One region of the Paenibacillus sp. PvR133 genome, then DNA from elsewhere that is predicted to be linked to it. Evidence: predicted binding sites of a transcription regulator. Region 1 holds the regulator's gene; each other region holds the start of a gene.

Region 1 (7,368 bases):
GTGAGTTTATTATTAAAATTGATTCTTGAGATAGGGTTACAATTACGGCGATACAATTTTAGTAGGATTATTCATCCAAAACAAAAAGACTCTATCCAAATATCGACAGAGTCTTTTGTATGAATATTTGTTTTTAGGATGGAAAAAGTGTTTCGGAATCTGCGGAGCCGCCGTCACCAAGCCAACGGTCAGGACCTGCAAATGAGAAAGTTTTCCCGTTTCCAGATATTTTGACATTAGCGATTTTCCAACCTGGTTTATACCCAGATCCATCAGTTCTAATAGTAATTTTTCTGATGTCACCTAGGTTACTAGTGCTGATTCTTGTTGTATCGGAATCTCCTTGTTCAAAGCTACCATTGAGTGTAGCGGTAGCATAATCTCCATTAGAACCATACAGAGTTATAGAGATGTTCGAGTCTGTTCCAGCATCTTTGAGATTGGCCGTATTTACAGTAACGACATATTCAACATTAGCAAAAGGCGTAACAGACTCTATACTTCTATTTGAGTCTTGTAATGAACTATAAGTGTCACTTGTGACCTGATCTGCAAAAGAAGGTGCAGCAAAAGCTACAGATGAGATAAGCATTGCTACTGATGCTAGTAAAGATACTTTTTTCATTAAATTGTTACCACCTTTCTAGTATTTGTATTTAATGTTATACATGTGTAATGTATTTGTACATAGTTCATTGGTTGTGAAGAGAAATTTTTTTCTTGTCTTTGTTTGTTGTATTTTATCTTTATGTGTCGGATATTAGCTTTCTAATAATCATGTAAGGAGATGATTATTTAGAGAAGGATTTTTAGCGCTTATCCAGAATGAATTGTCGAGGTGACCAACATGAATCATACATATGAAGAGTTGATCGAATATCGAATTGTTTTCAGCTGCATTAAGTCAGATAAGAGCATCTGTAGTCCATCCGTTGAGTAGGATATGATGGAGCTTGTGGAATACGGTGGTGGGCAAGTGGGGCCTTATAAAATTTAAAAATAAAAAATTGAGCAACAATGCAGCAACGTACAAACCCTGGACGGATTTACAGCCAGAATACTTAAGTGAAAAAAGCTGAAACAAGTTTGAGGGCTATAGGTGTGGTCAGTTGTACACAAAGTATTTGAGTCAAGAATGCTGCTGCTTTGACTGGGTACTATTTCGCTTCTGTTTTAACCAGTGGAAGCATAGTTGAATATGTCGATGGTATTTAAAAGGAAGGCAACTGAATTTAGCAGTTCTATGGAATTTAGGAGTTGGTGTATCGTTTAACACAAAAAAAGCAGGAAGAATCCTTCCCGCTTTTGCTTGAAAACGATTATTAGCGTCTGCGTTGTCTATCATTTACGCTAAACAGATTAACAGCCAGTGCGTTACCTCTTGCACGCGCAATGGCTCTTTGAGTGGAACGGATGTTTGATCTTCTTCTTCTCAAATCACGTCTGCAATGTCTTCTGCTCATATTATCACCTCCCTTCAAAGAAATGAAGGTACGGTTAAATCTTAGTGGCGTTTATGCTTACGCTTGGCAATTTTGATATTCAAGGCATTGGTTGCTAGTGCATTTCCGCTTCCTGTTTTAGCAGCTGCGGCTTGAAAGACTTTAACGACCAGATATCTGTTTTTCCCGATGCGATGCTTATACGTTTTAACTCTATTTCTGATCATCTGCATATCTCCTTTGCTTAGTTCTGCTATATACATATGTCAATTGTGATAGTAATGTATCAGCATAAATCTATTAAAAGCAAAAAGAAGCTAGTACCTATATTCCTAATGGTTAATAAAAAAACTCATGCGAACCTGTCTCCGCCTTTTCAACTTTACGTTGTAGGAGAATGTTACAGGTCGGCATGAGTCTAATAGTGTAGATAAAGATAATAGGCAGTTAGTATGAAAATTATTTACTATTAAGAGTGTTAAGTTTTTTCTCGTAGTACACCTCTTGAGCAAGAATATGATTCAGTTGTTCAGAGAGCTGTTTATATTCTTGGCTGTCTTCTGGATAATTATTTCTTTCGAAATTCACAGCTTCGAGTTGCTTTTCTAAATACCTGAAATGGATAAGTATTTGTATGTACTGAATACGGTCGTAGGTTGTTATGTGTGAGTTCTCTTTTGCATACAAATGATCCATTGTTGGAACTACACAGCTTATGGCGATAAATATCACAACAAACGCTGAAATTATAATTTTTTTCATTTAATTCCTCCTACAGAGCTATGAGTAATTAATATACCATATTTATCTAAATCAAAGAAAGATCTATTAGTTTTACCCATGACAGTATAGCTGTACAAGATCAGTGGGAAATTATTTGAGATGGGGAGGCTGATTTTATAGTCGAAAAAATAGGAATAGGTTGCTGAAATGAAAAAATAGTTGTGAGATACATAATAGCAATACAAAACCGGCTTGCCCTAGGCAGCCGGTTTTGTATTAGTGGAAAGAATAACGGGGAAGAAAGAACGAGAAATCAGTGGAAGTCCCGGAAGAGTCCTACAACCTTGCCCAAAATGCTGACGTGTGTCAGGCGAAGCGGTTCAAAGGCTGGATTTTCAGGTTGAAGCCGGATATGATCCTTTTCTTTGTAGAAGGTTTTAACTGTAGCTTCGTCTTCATCTGTCATAGCTACAACAATATCACCATTATCAGCGGTCTGCTGCTGACGTACGATTACATAGTCTCCGTTAGCAATACCAGCTTCAATCATGCTTTCGCCTACAACAGATAACATGAATATTTTATCCTCACCAACAAAGTGTTGGGGAAGAGGAAAGTAATCTTCAATATTTTCTGTCGCCGTAATAGGAAGACCAGCGGTTACTTTGCCGACGACGGGGACACGACTAATGGAGTAATTAATCAAGTTGCTGTTATCCGATTCGTCTTGACCGAGTAACTCAATAGCCCGTGGTTTTGTAGGATCGCGGCGAATGAGTCCTTTTTTCTCTAAACGATCCAAATGACCATGAACCGTAGAACTGGAGGCTAAGCCTACAGCCTCGCCTATTTCGCGTACAGAAGGGGGGTATCCCTTTAGACGCACTTCATTGCGGATAAATTCAAGAATGGCCTGCTGGCGGCTCGAAATCTTAGACATACCGTATCAACCCCATTTAGTAACGTTTGGGAAAATTATAGCATAGAACCTCCGTTCGTACAAACATAAGTTCTAAATAATCCCTGAAAATAATTGCGAACTTTTGTTCTCTTTTCTATTGAACAAAACAAATGTTCGTGTTATATTGTGAAAACATAAGAACAAACGTTTGGAGGACACAGCCAATGATGAAATATAGCACTTATCAAAGTATTTTTCCGATGAATTTAGAAAATTTACAGGAGACTCGAAAAGAGGGTAGGGCACGTTTTATGCAGATTATTACCAATACTCTTTTACTTAAGCTTCTTATTATAGTGATTGTTGCTTGGATTGCAGGGGCAGGTGTACTTACAGTTTTCGCGGCACCTTCAGCTTCCAAGGAAGAAGTGACTAAACTGACCGTACAACCTGGGGATACGTTGTGGGAGATTGCCGCAAATCATAAACCGGAACGAATGGATACACGGGTATATATAGAAGGAATTGTGCGGATTAACGGTTTGGAGGATCGGGGAGTGCAGGCAGGTCAGGTACTCAAGCTTCCTAACTTCTGATCTATAGACTATTAGAGCTTGTCAGGGAGCGTAATACGGGAGCCTTGACAAGCTCTTTTCTACATGTCAAAGTGTATTATATCTTTGCTTTTATGGAGGGGACACAATTTGGATATAGACAGCTTGGTACAGCGCATTAATGAATTAGCGCGCAAAGCAAAATCCGAGGGTTTGACGGAAGAGGAAGCCACAGAGCGCGCCAATCTTCGGGAAATTTATTTAGGTAACATTCGCCGTAATTTTCGGCAGCAGCTTGAGACGATTGAATTTGTGGACGATGATACATCGAAAGGAAATGACGGGCTGAAGCATTAATGTTGTTAAAGTGCCCAAGCCTGCAATTTGCCTTTTGTTTTAGGTACCTTTTATGGTATCTATATAGATCAGCTTTGAGGCAATTGTTTTAATGTAATATATCTGGGAAGGAATTGAGAGATGGCCCGATCATTTGAAAGAAAAGTACGCAAAAACACAGCGCATTTAAATAAATCGCGCAAAAAGCAAGGCATTCAAACCATTAGCGGCGCAGGTTCTACAATGGATATTTTCCGTGGCCGTAACATTACTGTGCCAATTATGCTGGCTGGTCTTTCTGTATTGTACATGCTTATGAGTTACTTTTTGACTAAGACCGGTATGCGAGGGATGGATTGGCTTGTATTCGGCCTGTACTTGATGCTGGCTGTTATCTTTTTCATCCGTCGTCCTTATTTGAAAGTGGGAAAGGATACTCTCTATATGCTGAAAGGTGGTAGAGAACGTCCAATGACGGCAGGGGACATGAAAGCCATCAAGATTGAAAAGGGTTACGTAACCGTTGAAAGAAAAGGTAAGGGTGGTAATTTTATTTTCACAAAATCATTAGGTCGCTATGACACGGATGCCATTGCAGAGCGACTTGAGAAGTTTGCGCTATCCAATCAGATACAGGTAGACAAGAAATAACTGATTTAGCCTGTAGCTCTGTAACAAAGGCCGTATGATGTTATTTCATATAACATGCTGCGGCCGCTTGCTTAATATGGGCACACATAACGATTCAAATGCTTAATCAAGCAAATAGGCGTACATATACTGTGGAAAGAGAGTGGATAATTCAGATGACGATTCAGGCGGTAATGTTTGATCTTGATGATACCCTTTTGTGGGATGAACGTAGTGTAGAAGAGGCATTTGATGCAGCGTGTCAAACAGGCTCCCGTGAAGCAGGCGTTGATCCAAAAACTCTGGAGGAAGCCGTACGTAAGGAAGCACGCGCTTTGTATGAATCCTATGAAACCTTTAGTTTTACTCAAATGATCGGCATTAATCCGTTTGAAGGATTGTGGGCGAATTTTACAGCAGGTGAGCAACCTGAATTCCGCCAATTGGAACAGTTGGCCCCTGTTTATCGAAAGGAATCATGGCGCAGAGGACTCCAGCAACTAGGGATAGATAATGAGAAGTTGGCGGAAAAGCTGGCTACCCAATTTGCTTCGGAAAGACGCGCGCGTCCACATGTATATGAAGAAACGTTCGAGATTCTAGAACAATTGAAGGGACATTACAAGCTGTTATTGCTGACAAATGGCTCCCCTGATCTACAACAGGAGAAACTGGATGGAGTTCCTCAATTAGCTCCTTTCTTTGATCATGTTGTCATTTCAGGTTCATTTGGTCGAGGCAAGCCTGATCCGTCTATATTCCAGCATGCTTTGGGGCTTCTTGGTATTGAGCCTGAACATGCTTTAATGGTAGGAGATAAACTGACGACTGATATTCAAGGAGCGTTGGCAGCAGGTGTACACTCGGTCTGGGTGAACCGAAACACTAAAACCAATACCACAGAGATCAAGCCGAAGTTCCAAATCAAGCATCTGTCTGAATTGGACGGAATTATTCAATCGTTAAAGTAAGAAATCAATAGTCTTTAGAAACGAGTATTAAGAAAACTCCCTTCGCTATTGTTACAGAGCAGAGGGAGTTTTTTTATTCACACAAGGATAAATTCGTAATTATGCTTTAATGAAGGTTGGATCTTCATACGGTTCGGCAATCCAGCCATTTTCTTCGATGAACAAGCGGATTGCGACGATCTTTTGATTCTCCATTAAAGTGAAGAAGTGAGGTATATTTTCAGGTACGGAGATAACGTCCCCCGGTGAAAGCTCTACGTTAAAATAGCCTATCTCTTCTGGGCCTTTAATGATGAAGATGCCTTTACCAGCGACAATGGCACGGATTTCATCCTCGGTGTGGGTGTGAATTTGCTCAAACTTGGCCAGCAGCTCGTTCAAATTCGGCGTTGCTTCAGATAAAGTGATAACGTCCCATATTTTATATCCGCGACGTGCGGCTAAATCCTTGATTTCGGGTTCAAATGTTTTGAGAACAGCGCCCTTTTGATCATCTGTTAAGGTAAAGTTTTCTTGCAGCTCCCCAGACAATTTGGAAGCATCCCAATGTTCATACAATATCTCGTGACTCTCCAGAAATTCACGTACTTGTTCTTCACCGCTAATTCGTTCATTCGTATTACGTATTAAGATTTCGGCCATATATCTATCCCCTCTTTTCCACTTGGATTAATGCTGTATAAAGAATACCATGTCTTGAAACGTTGTACAATACAGGATTTCAACCTTTTATAATGCAAATGACTATAGCTAAAGGATGCAGGGTTAAGTGCGTTCTTTAATGCTACAAACTATAAAAATGGATTAGAGAAGTCGTTTTTACAAAGAACAACCTGTATAAAACGTATGTTTTTACTTCAATCTATCTAAATGATACGGTTTCTGCTAAACTAGGATTTAACGTTTTGCGGGGGTGAAGAAATTTGGATAAAGTTAGCTTGCAGGATGCATTACAACGAAGAATACTCCTTCTTGATGGGGCCATGGGCACCATGATTCAACAGGAAGACCTTTCCCCCGATGATTTTGGTGGGGAAGAGCTGGAGGGCTGTAATGAAATGCTGGTCTTAACGAGACCGGATGTCATTCAAGGGATTCATGAAGCATACTTGAAGGCCGGAGCAGACCTAATTGAAACGAATACATTTGGAGCAACATCCGTCGTTTTGGCGGATTACGATATACCCGAACGTGCCCGTGAAATTAATCTGGTGGCGGCCAAACTGGCGCGTAACGCGGTGGATAAATACAGCACTGCGGACAAGCCTCGTTTTGTAGTAGGAGCTATGGGCCCAACCACGAAAACCTTGTCTGTCACAGGTGGTGTTACATTTGCAGAGCTGATTGACAGCTATCAAGAGCAGGCCTTGGCGCTTATTGAAGGCGGGGTCGATGTACTGCTATTGGAGACCTCACAGGATACGCTTAACGTCAAAGCTGGAAGCATCGGAATTCGGCAAGCTTTTGAGCAGACAGGTATCGAGCTTCCGCTAATGATTTCAGGCACTATTGAGCCTATGGGAACGACGTTGGCCGGACAAAATATCGAATCCTTTTGCATATCACTGGAACACTTGCACCCAATTTCGATTGGATTGAATTGTGCTACAGGTCCAGAGTTTATGCGTGATCATATTCGCTCTCTGTCTGAAATGTCCTCTGCAGCTATTAGCTGTTATCCAAATGCGGGCTTGCCCGATGAAAATGGCCAATACCATGAATCGCCTGATTCTTTAGCACGTAAAATGGCTGCTTTTGCTGAAAAAGGCTGGTTGAATATTGCTGGGGGTTGTTGTGGTACCACGCCTGAG
Region 2 (7,368 bases), 690 kb from region 1:
ATTCCAGATCTGATCCTTACCGGGTTTACCCCATTGATTGTAGCCACTACCGTCCAGACTGTCGTCAAATTGACAAACAGGCTTAAAAGAACAGAAGGTACAAGCCGTCTCTTGCTGGATTCGATAAGGTTCAATGGCCACATCGCCCTCTGTCATCCGTGTGCCAATCGTCCGAATATTATGACGTACCGAAGCTAGCAGGCTGTCCCACTGTTCCGGCGAAGCAACCGAAGCACTGCTATAAAAACTGCCGTCTGCTTTCACCGCAACAGGTAAAATAGAGGAATATCCCTTGTCCAATGCTGTATCCATTTGCCCAACTACATCCCGATCCGCGAGCAATAATCCCTTCATCTTAAAACGTTTTAAAAGCTCCTGACGGGCCTGTTCTGCGCTAAGACCGTTAGGCGACTGCAACATCGGATTGTGGACGTGAAAATACAGTGTACCCGCTGGATAAGCTGTCTCGCCCAACCATTCCTCCGCCGCATTCAGCAGCACATCCAGGTAGGTGAGCATCTGCAAGGACAGGCCATAGTACACTTCATGCAGCTTGAGATCCTTTTGGCTAGATTTGTAATCGATGACACGCAAAAGTAACCCCTTTTCTCCCTCTGCCACATCTACACGGTCAATCCGTCCGACAATTTCCATCACAACGCCGTTATCTAACCGGAAGCTTAACGGAGGAAGCTGCTGACCCGGCCCAAAGTCCAACTCCAGCCCAATCGGCTCAAAGCTACCTCTTCGCGCATGTTCACCTAAAATCAACGAGGCACGGCTCACGATGTCTTTCAATTTACGCAAAATGTAGCCATACCGCTTGGAGCTCATTAAAATCTCGCCTTGCAGACGAGGAGCCAAACGCTCCACTGTACTTTCCGCCTCTTGGCGGCATTCCTCCGTGCTGAGACTGCCCCAGCTGACATTGCGTTTACGCAAATTGATCGCCATCTCTCCAAGCGCTGCATGAAATAATTGTCCGATATCCGGGGCCTTCAGGCGATACATTTGACGTTCCTTCAAACGAAGACCGTGAGAGGCAAAGTGCGAAAATGGACATGCCACAAAACGTTCCATACGAGATACGCTGGTACGCAGCTTGCTGCCGTACAGACGGCGGCTCGTTTCCTTCTGCATTTCGGCATGGTTCTCGTAAAAAAGTGAGGTCAACAGCTGACGCAGCTTGTCCTTCTCACGCCCTTGCTGGCTTGCGTACCAGTTATATACCTCCCACCAAGGGGATAAAATGTCACCGCCACGCCGCCAATGCCGTAATTGCGCAATGAGCTGCGGTAAAGCCTCGGACGGATGAGAAGCATACTCCCATTGCGTCGTCCAAGCATCCCCAGGCAAAGGGTATCCAGCCAGTGGACGCTCGTCCAGACTAGGAAACAGGTGCCGCACATGTCGTACTAACTCAGACGGCAGCAACGACTTCCCTTCTTCATCAGTCACTGCATAGCTCATCCACAGGCTTTTACCGGCTGAGGTAAGGGCCGTATAAGCGAGAAAACGTTCGTCCAACAGACGTCTTGTCATATCCGGCGCCAGCTCTACGCCTCGTTCGTTTAATGCCATACGCTCCTGCTCATTCAGCACACCGTCCTCATGGAACACAGCCGGCATCACACCTTCGTTCATACCTAGCACAAAGGCATGTTGAATACCGGACACACGTGTACGGTCCGTGTTTCCGACTAGAACCTGATCCAGAGCTGGCGGAACAAGTCCCATACGGAACTCAGCCAATCCCGTTTCCAGCACACCCGCAAACAAAGAGGTATCCAGCCTCTCGTCACCCATCATTTCGACAATTTGATCCAGTAGTTCAAGCACCGCATCCCATACTTGACGATGCTCCTTCGCCTGCTCAGGTTTTCCTGCTTCCCCTGCCTGATGAATGAAGGCGTCCAGCTTGTGGCCAATCTCTGCATCCTCCAGTAACAGATATACCGCTTCACACTTCTCAAGTGCAGTTCGTGCCTTGCCCACACGTTTCTCAAACGCACGTAAAGGCGTCACGATCACATCCCGGCACAGCTCCATCAAATCCAACGTTTCATCCCGCCTACGGCTCCGTTCCTGCTCCTCCAGCTCCAGTGACAAGCTGGGCACAGCCTGCCACGGGCGACCGTCTGTCCAACGGCTGCCTTGTATTCCGCAGGCTAGTACATAGTTTTCCAAACGGTCCATCTCCTCACGGCTCACCCGACCATCCAGCGGCAGGAGAAGGTCTGTTTTGACCGCACGGAATACATCCTCATATCGCCAACGACGCTGCACGATATCCAGCGAAGCCCGAATCAATTCCACTAAGGGATGATGCAAAACACTTCTCCGCTGATCCAGAAATACTGGAACCTCATATTGTTTGAATATCGGTTCCACCCATGGCTCATAATCTTCAATATGACGTACAAACAGGGCCATCTCCCGATAACGAGCGCCCTCATCTCGGGCCAGACGACGCATTTCGCGTGCAGCCCCTTCCAGCTCTGCACGGCGATTAGCCGCAGTGTACAGTTTTATGCCTTCCGGCTGTTCTTCTGTCCACTGCTCTCGTAGCTGCTGCAGCCGCATCCATTGTTCCTGATTCCGTAACCCTGTACGATGTTCAAAGTTAGCCTCCAAATACGCCAACGCCGGACGCTCCTTAAATCTCGGCAGCGGATCAGGGCGCAGTAATTGTGTCTGCGTCTCTATCATCAGCTCGTCTGCCATTCCTTTGAGCTTTACATACGTAGCCGCTGAGGGATGAAACAAATCCAGCTCATGCGGAAGCTGTCCGCTCTCGTAGCTGCGGTTGCAAGTCAGCGCCACCGTCAACGAAGAAGCGTGCAGCATAAGCTGCTCCACCACCTTGTATTCATGTGGTGTAAACCTGCGGTAGCCATCCATCCAAATATCTGCCCCACGCACAAGGGAAGACTCAGCAATCTGTTCTGCCAGCATGCGCAGCGTATCTTCACCGTCAATATATTTAAGCGTCAGCTCTCGTTCAAAATCCTCATAGATTAGACTGATATCTTTGAGCTTGCCACGCAAAATCGGAGTTGACTCTCCAGCAGCGTTCATTCGCTCCAGTTGCTCCGGTACAGACCGAGTATCATTTCCATACTGCTTTAGCTCCGTAAACAATGTATTCAACCGATCCACAAAGCCGAGCTGGTCTCCCGAATCCTTAAACAAACTCAGTTCATCCTTGCGACGACGAATAATTTTATATAAAAGCATCTTCTTGCCTTCTTCCGTTACAGGCACCAGTGCTGAACCCCCGGTTTCCTGCATAACTAAATAGGCAAGACGATGAAATCCCATCACTTGGGCGCGCACCGACCCCTGAATACCGTTTCCGGCTTCTGTAAGTAACGCATGCTCAGAAGCAAATGACGATTGCTCCGGTACAAGTAACAGCATAGGCTTACCTAGCGGCTCCTCGCGTAACATAGACGTCATTTCATTGCGGATTAACGTACTTTTACCACTCCCAGAGCGGCCAATCAACAAGCGAACCGACATGATGCGGCCTCCTTTCCAACGAACAACATTCTATTAAACAGTATAGCATATCAGGCAAGGGAGAAAAGAACGTACGTTTGCCATGTTGTAGCAATTCTTCCTCCCTCTAAAAAAACAAATCAGTCCCGCAGATTGGCTTGGTGCATGCCTTCTCTACAGGACTGATTTATACCTAAACGAGTCTATTTTACCTATTTAATCACCAAAAAGGCGATTGACTTTGACCTTGTATGAAACCTACAGCTGTGTCCGGCTGCGCACCTCAAAGATGGCGAATTTCAAGTAATGGCCTTCCTCCACACCCAAAATTTGAGGATGGTCTTTACCAGCCGCTCTCCAGTCTACCAGACGAAGGATTTTGCCGGCATCTGCCGCCGCTTCCTTAATGGTATCTAAAAACAACTCTGGCCGCATATGGAACGAGCAGCTCGCAGTCACCAGATAGCCGCCCTCATTGACCAGCTTCATCCCGTGCAGGTTGATATCTTTATATCCACGTGTAGCTCCTTTGACAGCGTTCTTCGTTTTGGCAAAGGCTGGCGGATCAAGAATGACCACGTCAAAGGTGCGTCCGCCACCTGCTGTCAGCGGCTTGGATGTATCTCCTTTGCCCCCGGCTCGTGCATTGCGTTCCTCTACACCTTTCACTTGATTGCGCAAATATTGAAAAGCATCGTCGACGACAAACTCGACGCGTTCCTCAAAACCGTTCAGCTTGACATTATCCCGCGCACTTTCAATCGCATGCTCTGAAATATCAAGACAAGTTACTTTTTTAGCACCATGTTTACATGCATTGAGCGTAAAGCTTCCCGTGTGCGAAAAACATTCCAATACGGTTGCGCCATCCCAGAATGGGAATTCAACAACCTTACCACTTTTATTCACTGGCTTCATGACCGTTGTGCCCGCATCCCCTGAGTCTGCAGCTACTTCTTGTAGCGTAATTCCACTACGTGCTCCCCAACCTGTCATCAACGGTGCTATGGCCGCACGATTTTCACGCTGGTCAAAGAAATAACCCGTCTTCTGGCCCTCTACGATATCAACCTTGATTTGCAGACCATTTTCCGTCACTACCACATGACGCGGGCAATCACCGTACAAAGGACCCTTCGTTTGTTCCAATCCTTCCAGCTCACGGATGGATACATCACTTCGCTCATATATACCAACAGGACCCACTACTTCAACGAGCGCATCCCTGATTTCTTCCCTGCGCCGATCCATGCCAAGCGTTAACAACTGCACGACTAACACATCACCAAATCGATCTACAATCAGTCCAGGCAAAAAATCAGCCTCGCCGTACACCAACCGATAAGCGTTTCCCCCGGTCACAAAACGTTCGCGGTGCTCCAGACATTTGCGAAAGCGTTGGGCAAAAAAGTTTTGATCCATTGCTTCCAGCGGCTCGTAGGACATCACACGCACTGTAATTTGTGAAGCTGGATTATAGTAACCTGTCGCCAAATAACGCCCCTGATGGTTAACGATACTGACCAAATCGCCTGCCTCTGGGTTCCCTTCGATCTTGGCTATTTCGTTTTTAAACACCCAAGGGTGTGCGTGCTCCAGCCTTTTTTTACGGCTGCGTTCTAATATTACTGAAGGCAAAATCCTTCACTCCCATTCTTGGATTACTCAAAGTCCTTAATATCGTTCCGTAAAAAAGAGCTCAGCCATGCTTGTCATGGCTGTCCCCGACAGATCATAGGCTGTTACATAAGTATTTTCACCTAGAAAAGGGGGCTATGCCCGTGTTTATACATGTTATACTCCCACTGTGCGGTGGGCTGTTTATTTTTTTGGGCGGGATGAAGCTGATGGAAGCAGCCCTCCGGCATTTGGCCGGTCCCTTCCTCACCCGCTGGCTGAACCGCGCCACAGTTTCACCTTGGCGGGGCATGCTGTTCAGCTCAGGCATTACGGCCCTGCTGCAAAGCAGCACCGCCGTAACGGTGCTGACGATCGGACTGGTCAACGCCGGGCTGTTGACCTACGGCCGCACGCTCGGCATCATTCTCGGCACCAATATCGGCACCTGCCTGACCACTGAGCTGATGGGGCTCCAGCTTGGCATGCTGGCTGTTCCGCTGCTCTGCGGCTCACTGCTATGCTGGAGCACTGCCGTCCTGTGGGGTGAAGCTGTCCCCAGTCGCCAGTATGCGTCCGCTGGAGCTTCACCCGGCTCCAATGGGCTTAGCCGTCCGCAGGCTGTACAATATATCAGCCTCGTCTTTGCTGGATTTTCGCTGATTCTGGCAGGTATCCGCGTAATGCAAACAGTCGGCCCCTGGATTGAGCAGGCCGGACTATTCCGCTGGTTTCTTGATCACGCTGCGGCCAACATGTGGTGGGCCTTCGCTGCTGGAGCCTGTCTGACCGCGCTGGTTCACAGTAGCGCAGCCGTCATTGGCATGGCGATTAGCCTTGCCGCTGCGGGAGCCTTGCCAGCCGATGTGGGGATCGCCATCGTCATCGGCTCCAATGTAGGCACCTGCGTAACCGCCCTGATTGCCGCTGTTGGCGGCAGCGTGTCCGGCAAATTTGTGGCCTGGTCCCACGTGCTGCTGAACGTAGGCGGAGCCTTGCTCTTTATGCCGTTGATCCCTGGTCTGGAGATGGCCGCTGCCTGGATATCTACCGAGCCCGGAGCCAAGGTAGCCCATGCCCAAACTCTGTTTAACGTTATTAGCTCTCTGCTGGTTTTGCCTCTCTGCTATCTACCTGTGTGGACGCGTTTAGAGGATCGTATATCTCCCCACAGAATCAAACGTTAATTCCTAGCATGGACAGCGCCTTGCTTAAAATGACATCATTATTGTCATATCCACCCTGGCGCTGGAGACGCCATGCTTCCTCAGGCGTATGCCACGCAACTCCTTTAATTTCTTCGATCTGTGCCTGTAAAACCCCATCCAGTGCCTCTACGAGATAATAGTGTACTTCTTTATCTACTTCCCCAAATTCTGGATGCTGATACGTATAAGCAATCATATCTACATGCTGGATAATCCGCCCGTTCAACCCTGTTTCCTCGCGAATTTCACGTAAAGCCGTCTGTTCGATTGTTTCTCCCAACTCCATTTTCCCTTTAGCCAAGGATACCTTACCATATCGGTCAGTAATGAGCTGAATTTCAAGCTGCTCCCCCTGTTTGCGAAACACAACGCCGCCTGCGGAAATTTCCTTTTTTGCTGCCATCCTGTAATCTCCCTTCCTTGCGCAACAAGGATTCCGTCCTCTCTGTAAGGAAAGGCGAAATCCTTGTTTGCCATCTCTATTGCCTGTTCAGGCTTTTTTGTTCTTACAGAGCTGTTTGCAGCCCATTCTCTAGTACGCGGACCAATTGGCCCTCACTTTCATTAATACCTGCCTTCGTCAGCTTCACGCGGCATACCTTGCCAACCAGATCCTCAGTACCTTCAAACGCCAGTTGAATATAATTGTCACTATATCCATGGAGTATGCCGCTATCTTCGGTCCCTTTCGGCGCAACTTCCGGAATGACCTCCAGCACCTGACCTACAAACTTCTCAGCATACGCCAGTTGCATTTGCTCTGACAGTTGTATCAGCTCATGCACTCGTGCATTTTTCACGTCTTCGTCCACCTGATCCTCCATACGCGCCGCAGGAGTTCCACTGCGCTTGGAGTATGGGAACACGTGCATTTCCGAAAAACCGATTTTTTTCATCAGCTCATAGCCATTGCGGAACATTTCATCCGTCTCCCCAGGGAAGCCGACAATCACATCCGTTGTAATCGCTACATCCGGCATTGCTTTGCGAATCATAAGCATTTTGTTATAAAACTCTTCTGTGGTGTACTTGCGACGCATCC
Region 3 (7,368 bases), 340 kb from region 1:
TTACCCGGTATTTTGAAGGTTAGATCTGGATACACAGGGGGACATACCGAAAATCCTACCTATGAAGAGGTGTGTTCTGAAACAACGGGGCATGTGGAAGCCGTACAGATTACATTTGACCCACAAGTTTTCCCGTATGAAAAACTGTTGGAGCTATTCTGGCAGCAGATTGATCCGACGGATGAAGGTGGACAGTTCCACGATAGGGGTTCATCCTACCAAACGGCTATTTTCTATCATAATGAAGAGCAACGAATCAAGGCAGAAGCGTCTAAAGAAGCTTTGGCTCAAAGTGGCCGCTTCGACAAGCCCATTGCTACACCGATCCTGCCTGCGGCCACTTTTTATGAAGCAGAAGAATATCATCAGGACTATCATAAGAAGAACCCCGCTCATTACAAGCGCTACCGCAAAGGTTCGGGACGTGAAGATTTTATCGAGCAAAATTGGTCCGGCAAGATTGATAAATCCGATCTTAAAGATCGGCTGACGCCTATTCAATACGAAGTAACACAAAAAAACGCGACCGAGCGCCCTTTTCAAAATGAGTTTTGGGATCATGAGGGTGAAGGCATTTACGTGGATATCGTATCAGGAGAGCCTTTGTTCAGTTCATTGGACAAATATGACGCAGGTTGCGGTTGGCCCAGCTTTACCCGTCCGTTGCGCAGCTACAATGTCAAAGAAAAAACTGATCTCAGCCATTTTATGATCCGTACCGAGGTGCGAAGTCGTGAAGCTGACTCCCATTTAGGGCATGTATTCGATGATGGTCCTGGTCCAGATGGTTTGCGTTATTGCATAAATTCCGCCGCGCTCCGCTTTGTGCCTCAAGAAGACTTGGAACGTGAAGGATACGGAGCATATAAGTCATTATTTGAACAGTAAATAGCCATGGAATCATTGGGGCTGACCCGCGATCTATCTTTAATAGATGATCACGGGCCAGCCTTTTTTTGGATGTGGCAGCACATCATTACGTAAGCTAGCCATTTAACTCATTACCCATCCAAGCCAAATGGCTAGCGGTACTAGCAATAGCTGGGCTAATAAAGTACCTGCCAAGCGCGAGATGATCATCCAGCCGTACATGCTGTTCATCCGAGTTAAGGGTAGCTCCCCTCGTAGCGTTTTCTCCGACAGAACCGCCAATCTTGGATCAATTAACAAGGTTAATAATACCGTTGCGACGCCATTGATTAGACCTGACGACATTGACATTGCTGTACCTTGAGCAGGCCACAGGAATGATGCATATAAAGCAGATACTACTCCTGTTGTATAAATCGCAGTGACAGCTATATTCAGAATAATTAGACGCTTGGGTATCGCTCCACTAATCAGTGAAGTAAGCATTGACCAGGTGGGGCGCTTTATGTAGTAGCCTGCATGTTTCCAGCGACTTCGCAGCATTAAATGACGCACCAAAGCCGGAATAGATCCGGTATGCTCCAAATGCACAATCCATCTGGCTGACATGCGTACCACTGTTGGATACAGTAATATAGCAAGCATGGTTCCAACGGTTGCTGCCAGCAGTACCCCATGCATATATAGTTCCAGTCTAATATCCGTTCCGCCCACTTGTGTTGCAGCTTTAGCCTGATCGACCATCCCTCCAAGTAAAGGCCCCTGCACCATGTTAGAGGTGCGTGAAACCAACAGCAGCATCCCCGCAACGGTTAACGCCAATCCAATCCGACGCGCTCGCAAACCACCAAGTCGAAGAGCATAGGACAAGCTATCTGTAGTATGAATGATGATAGTCAGCAAAAAAACAAAACCCCAGGCAAGCAAATACTTCACTCCTTTTTCTGGTATTCTGCACACCATTATACGCTTTTTCTCAAGATACATTTTACAATATATTCATTTCTTTGATTTCCGTTTGTTTAAGCCGACAACGGGTAATACATAATACATCATCTGTTATAAGGAGTGTTCAACTATGCCTTGGAACAAACATGATTACCCTCCATCCATGAAAAACCTGGAGCCTCGTGTGCGAGAAAAAGCCGTCGATATTGCTAACGCCCTACTCCATGACGGCTATGAAGAAGGGCGCTCGATTGCGATTGCCACTTCCCAAGCCGAGGAATGGAACGATAATCATCCAGCCGAGCAAGATGAGAAACCGACAAAACATGAAAAACAGCATTCGAGCGAAAATCTGCACAACCATCATTCCGCTTCTTCCGATGCAAAGGAACCCATTCATGTGGTGCCGCACGAGGATCACTGGGCAATCAAAGAAGAGGGACACAACCAGCCCATTTCAACCTTTAAACACAAAAATGAGGCGATTGACGAAGCTCAAAGTTTTGTAGAACGCCAACAGATCTCTGCAATTATTCATGACCGGAATGGACGCATTCATTCAACTTTAAAGCCTTCCTGATAGAAGCTGAATACAGCGAAAGGGTGTTACGTAAGAAGATTACTCTCCTGACGTAACACCCTTTCCTTATTGACGAAGGCTGTGGACGACCGGCACTGTTTTGGCAACCACCTTTTTAGCGGGAATAGCCGCTGGCAGTACCTTTTTCACAGGTCGGTGCAGTTGGAACGTGGTCGTCCATGTAATTATTTTTCCGGCAAGCCACACAGCCAGTATTGTAAACATTGTTTCCTTCATAGGCAGATACAACAATGATAATCCCAGTACGATGATGTCACTGACAATAAACACGTTGCCGATTTTCCACCCGCGCCACTCACTGATCAGCAGAGATAGGATATCATCGCCCCCGGTTGCTCCACCGAATCGCAGTACGATTCCGGCTCCCAAACCTGTAAGCACCCCACAAAGTAGAGCAGCTATCAGCAGATTTCCATGTAGATCTATAACCAAAGTCGAATACTTCTCAAATCCTGCATAAAACAGTGAAAAAGCAACGGCTCCGATTAACGCAAGCAGCATAAATCTTCTGCCCTTCAGTACCCATGCCAGCAATATGACGGGAATATCAAGCAACAACATACTCCATGCTGGAGATATGCCAAATGCGTAATGTCCCAGCAGGGCTAAGCCTGCAAAGCCGCCTTCTGACAAATGATTTTGAGCATTAATGTGATAGTACGTAAAAGCTAAAATGCATGTTCCGAGCAACATGACAGCAATCTGTCTCAATGCTCCATTGTTCACGATAGATTCGTAAGTTTTCCTCATACAGGCTCCCTCGGTTTCTCGTAAGTTTGATGTGGATGAACCCACTCTTACGGAAGCTACCGGGTAAGATGTGCCTGGAGGACTTGGTCCTTCGCATGTACAATCCCCTCTTCCGCAGAGTTGGTTTTCGCAACTTGACGTTACTCCGCGGAAAAGCTAAGTATAAGACAGATCAAATCGTTTCCAAATCGTCCTTTGGGGAAGTATCCTTCGGGGACACATGGTATCCTGATCCTTTCTTTTGTGGAATAAAACTCCGACATTTCTGTGGTGCATATAATTCTATAATTTATTATACCACACCTTGTCACCTGCTAAACAGCTTGCTTTTTTGCTGCACCATATTTTATTTTATGTGTGAGCATGCTTTATTGTATGTGCGAATTAACGCATTATACCGAAGGTTTGGCGAATGCACATTTAATATAATAACCAAAGCGTATTTTATTTCTGTTTAGATTATTATCCACTTAATTTGGCGGTTCTACGCTGGTTGGCCATAAACACGCCTCCAAGTATAAGGACCAGCCCGGTCAGAACGTTCCAGCCGATATGTTCATTCAGGAGCAAAAAGCCCCATACAATGGCACTTACTGGTACAAAATACGTCACCGAAGAAGCAAATTCCGCACTCCCCCGCAAAATCATGTAGTTGAACAAAATATATGCAACTCCTGATCCCAAAACTCCCAGTCCTATAAGAGAACCCAATACACCTGGGTCAGAAACAATCGACAAATCAGGTCTCTCCACAATTGCCATCATAATGCCACCCCCTACCGCAGCACCAAACAGTGTCGCAAAGGTAGCCTGATACATGGAAAGATTGGAGAGAAAACGTTTGGAGAGCTGTGTTCCAAATCCGTAGCAGAGAGTCGCAAGCAGCATACATCCAAAACCCACAGGATCAACAGAAATAATAGATGCAGGATTAATACCCAATAAAATAATGATTCCTACAAAAGCGAGACCCATTCCTAACCACTGCATTCGATGAAAAATAGCCCCGAAAAAAACAAGCCCCACCAACATGGTCCATATTGGCGTGGTGGCATTCAATACAGAAGCCATGCTGCTAGCTATTCTGGTCTCGCTAAAACCGATCAATGTCCATGGCAAAACCATGTTGACCAAAGCTACCAGAATAACCGATTTCCACGGAATGCTTTTGATTTCAAACGGCCTGCGCATAAGTAGCATTAATAAGACGATAAAAATAAATCCAAAGCTGGATCTGAGAAATACAATCGTCCACGGCCCTACTTGATGTAGCAACAACACCTTGATAAACATAAACGAACCGCCCCAAATGAGGCTCAACAATAATAAAGCTGCATATAACGAACGTGACAATATGTATACCTTCTTTCTCCACTTTCTTAAGTTAAATAGTAAAGGCTGACCGCAGCCAGAACGATCTCCCCTTTTATGTAAGTTTTTATCCAATAGCTTAACATAAACTCTGTTTGACTGTCATTGGCGATAAACGCATGAATTCTTTACACAATGGCACATAGGATATCGCTCCCTACCACTTTTCCAATAATTGATGATTGCTTTAGTAATGGAAAAATTCCTATGATGAGGGAGGTATAAACAGAACGTATGTTCTATATACTGATTATATATTGTATTCTTACTCGGAGTAAAGGAGATTTTTATGCCAAACCAAAAGACACTAAACCACAAGAATAAAGCTCCTTTGCCTTCTGAAGAAGACGCAGGGCTGATCAAGATCTGTGTACTTCTAACTCTTGTGCTGGATGTGCTGGAACGAGACATTCGTATTATAAATACCTCTCCTCTAAAAATGCCCGATTTGTATGTTCGTAGCCTGACTGGAGTACAACAGCGCGTAGCTGTTCAATTAGCAGAGACAAAGGCGCGAATGAAAACACTAGGGGTTAAAATATACAGCGAAATCCGAAATCATGAAGGCGTAGAGGTTTTGTATGTATGCCGCGGCTATCAAAGGCGTTTTTTCATGCTTTCATCCTTTGCCCGCAGCGAGGTCCGACGGAAACTGGGACATTATCTGGGAATTGACCCCACCCAAGATTAAGCCCCCTTGTAATCTCGTCCCTAGTTCTTGCACGATTAATTTTCATTCCCTGCAAAATAACCAACCCACCTCCCATTTATCAACCTAAATTAAATTCTAGTATAAAACTATTGCGTTACGTGAAGTGAAGGTGATTCGAGAATGGATAAGTCACCATATCATGGATAAACTCAATCCATTTGACTCACATTATGCCTATCTCATCCAAAAAGGAGGTGCTCTCTTGGCTGGACATGACGCAGCTTCCGTTGAATTAAGTAGGAATGTTTCCTTTATTGAGCAAGCCCTTTTTTATACGGATGATTTAAAAAAGCAGGCGATTTCCGTTGACGGCAAAGACGGTATGCTGCTCTATATTGATTCGCTCGTAGATCAGGAGATGATTCAAACTCATATCCTGAGTGCCTTATATGAGAAAACCGATGCAGTCTCTCATCAAATGTTCACTACCTTAAGCAGTCAAAAAGACACCGACCTTCAAAATGCTGCTGATTCGCTTATTCAGGGATATTGCATTTTTATGATAAATGGAGCGGAGGAATTTTTTATCCTTTCTTCCGAAAAAACGTATGCTCGCAGTACGGACGAACCAGAAAACGAAGGGATTATTCGCGGACCGCACAATGGATTCATTGAGCAGTTATCCATCAATCTGAATCTGATTCGCAAACAAATTGTCACACCGTCACTGGTTGTACGCTACTTTTATGTGGGATCTAAAACCCGGACTAAAATCGCTATTGTCTATGTTCAAGACTTGGCTAATCCTGAGCTAGTGGAAGCAGTGAAAACGAGAATTAAAGCGATCTCCTCCGATATGGTGCTCCCCCCCGGTTTTATTCAAGAGTTTATTGAGGACAACCCTTTTTCCCTCTTCCCTCAACAACTCAGCACGGAACGACCGGATCGTGTGACCGCCAATCTAATGGAGGGACGCATAGCGATTTTGGCTGAAGGTAGCCCAACTGCTCTAATAGCTCCCGTCTCTTTTTTTGCATTTTACCAAAGCCCAGATGATTATCACGGTCGTTGGATTATTAGTTCATTTCTAAGAACGATTCGAATGATGAGCTTTTTGATCGCTTTTACGCTACCTGCCATTTACATTGCGACGATTGCTTTTCATCCAGCTATTTTGCCATTAGAGCTGGCGCATACCATCAAAAAATCACTGGAAAATGTTCCATTCCCAGCGATTGTGGAGGCTATGCTGCTTGAATTGATCTTTGAGGTGCTACGAGAAGCCGGGGTTCGTCTACCCAGTCGGGTTGGCCAAACTATTGGAATCGTTGGCGGTCTCGTCATCGGAGATGCTATCGTTCGGGCTGGTCTCGTGTCGTATACGATGATCATCGTCGTCTCGTTAACAGCCATTTCTTCTTTTTTAGTGCCTTCTCATGAAATGAGCTCAGCGGTTCGTATCCTTCGTTTTCCGATGATGATTGCTGCAGCCTTGTTTGGATACATTGGCATTGCTTTCGGTTTACTTTTTCTTACTATCCACCTTTGCAAGCTTGAGACCTTTGGTACGCCCTACTTTGCTCCTCTTGCACCATTCCGGCTCGGTGATATGAAAGATGTTTTTATCCGCTTTCCGATTTGGACATTCCATCAGCGACCATATGATTCCCAAGCCCAAAAATTGAAGCAGCAGAACGACTCTAGGAGCTGGAAAAGACGTGAATAAAGAAAGTACCATTGCATCGGGTCAACTGTTTTTTCTCATCATTAAGTTTGAGATTGGCGTAGATATTTTGTCACTTCCCTATCAGATGCACCTTTCAGCTAAAGGAGGGGGTTGGATATCTGTCATTATTGGTGGCCTTTTGATTCAACTCATTATTTTGATGTGCTGGCTCCTGCTAAGACGTTTTCCCTCCTCTTCGATTTATCAAATATTAACCCAGATTACTGGTTCCTGGATTGGAAAAGGATTGACTGTGGCTTACATTGCTTACTATCTGCTCATGGGTACCTCGGTTCTTGTGAACGCTTATGACGTCATTAATCGCTGGATGCTGCAATATACTCCCCGTTGGGCTATACTTGCCCTGTTTTTGTTCAGTAGCATATATCTGGTTCGCGAAAATTTAAGAACGATTGCCCGAGTACTTGTTTTAATTTCATTTCTGATTTT

What was found. Region 1 encodes LexA, which represses DNA repair genes until DNA is damaged. Its sites were predicted from a motif close to CGAACATATGTTCG; they were not measured.
Region 2: addB (helicase-exonuclease AddAB subunit AddB) is a predicted target of LexA. The motif match lies at 3,589-3,602, and genes of this name have one in related genera.
Region 3: JOE49_RS21385 (YhjD family protein) is a predicted target of LexA. The motif match lies at 4,768-4,781, and genes of this name have one in related genera.

Annotation. Positions count from the first base shown of each region.
Region 1 covers NZ_JAFIBS010000001.1:4,514,896-4,522,263, reverse strand. Annotated here, with positions in the region: gene JOE49_RS19670 (PLAT/LH2 domain-containing protein) at 134-625, opposite strand; gene JOE49_RS19665 (hypothetical protein) at 1,323-1,463, opposite strand; gene JOE49_RS19660 (hypothetical protein) at 1,505-1,669, opposite strand; gene JOE49_RS19655 (hypothetical protein) at 1,902-2,204, opposite strand; gene lexA (transcriptional repressor LexA) at 2,479-3,105, opposite strand; gene JOE49_RS19645 (LysM peptidoglycan-binding domain-containing protein) at 3,294-3,662, shown strand; gene JOE49_RS19640 (DUF896 domain-containing protein) at 3,771-3,977, shown strand; gene JOE49_RS19635 (hypothetical protein) at 4,098-4,607, shown strand; gene JOE49_RS19630 (HAD family hydrolase) at 4,763-5,557, shown strand; gene JOE49_RS19625 (1,2-dihydroxy-3-keto-5-methylthiopentene dioxygenase) at 5,657-6,199, opposite strand; gene metH (methionine synthase) at 6,481-7,368, shown strand, end outside.
Region 2 covers NZ_JAFIBS010000001.1:5,206,762-5,214,129, forward strand. Annotated here, with positions in the region: gene addB (helicase-exonuclease AddAB subunit AddB) at 1-3,522, opposite strand, end outside; gene JOE49_RS22700 (class I SAM-dependent rRNA methyltransferase) at 3,760-5,139, opposite strand; gene JOE49_RS22705 (Na/Pi cotransporter family protein) at 5,283-6,305, shown strand; gene JOE49_RS22710 (NUDIX hydrolase) at 6,295-6,729, opposite strand; gene mtaB (tRNA (N(6)-L-threonylcarbamoyladenosine(37)-C(2))-methylthiotransferase MtaB) at 6,833-7,368, opposite strand, start outside.
Region 3 covers NZ_JAFIBS010000001.1:4,857,654-4,865,021, forward strand. Annotated here, with positions in the region: gene msrA (peptide-methionine (S)-S-oxide reductase MsrA) at 1-888, shown strand, start outside; gene JOE49_RS21365 (lipid II flippase Amj family protein) at 994-1,797, opposite strand; gene JOE49_RS21370 (DUF2188 domain-containing protein) at 1,949-2,398, shown strand; gene JOE49_RS21375 (YitT family protein) at 2,465-3,169, opposite strand; gene JOE49_RS21380 (DMT family transporter) at 3,632-4,522, opposite strand; gene JOE49_RS21385 (YhjD family protein) at 4,830-5,231, shown strand; gene JOE49_RS21390 (spore germination protein) at 5,455-6,918, shown strand; gene JOE49_RS21395 (GerAB/ArcD/ProY family transporter) at 6,911-7,368, shown strand, end outside.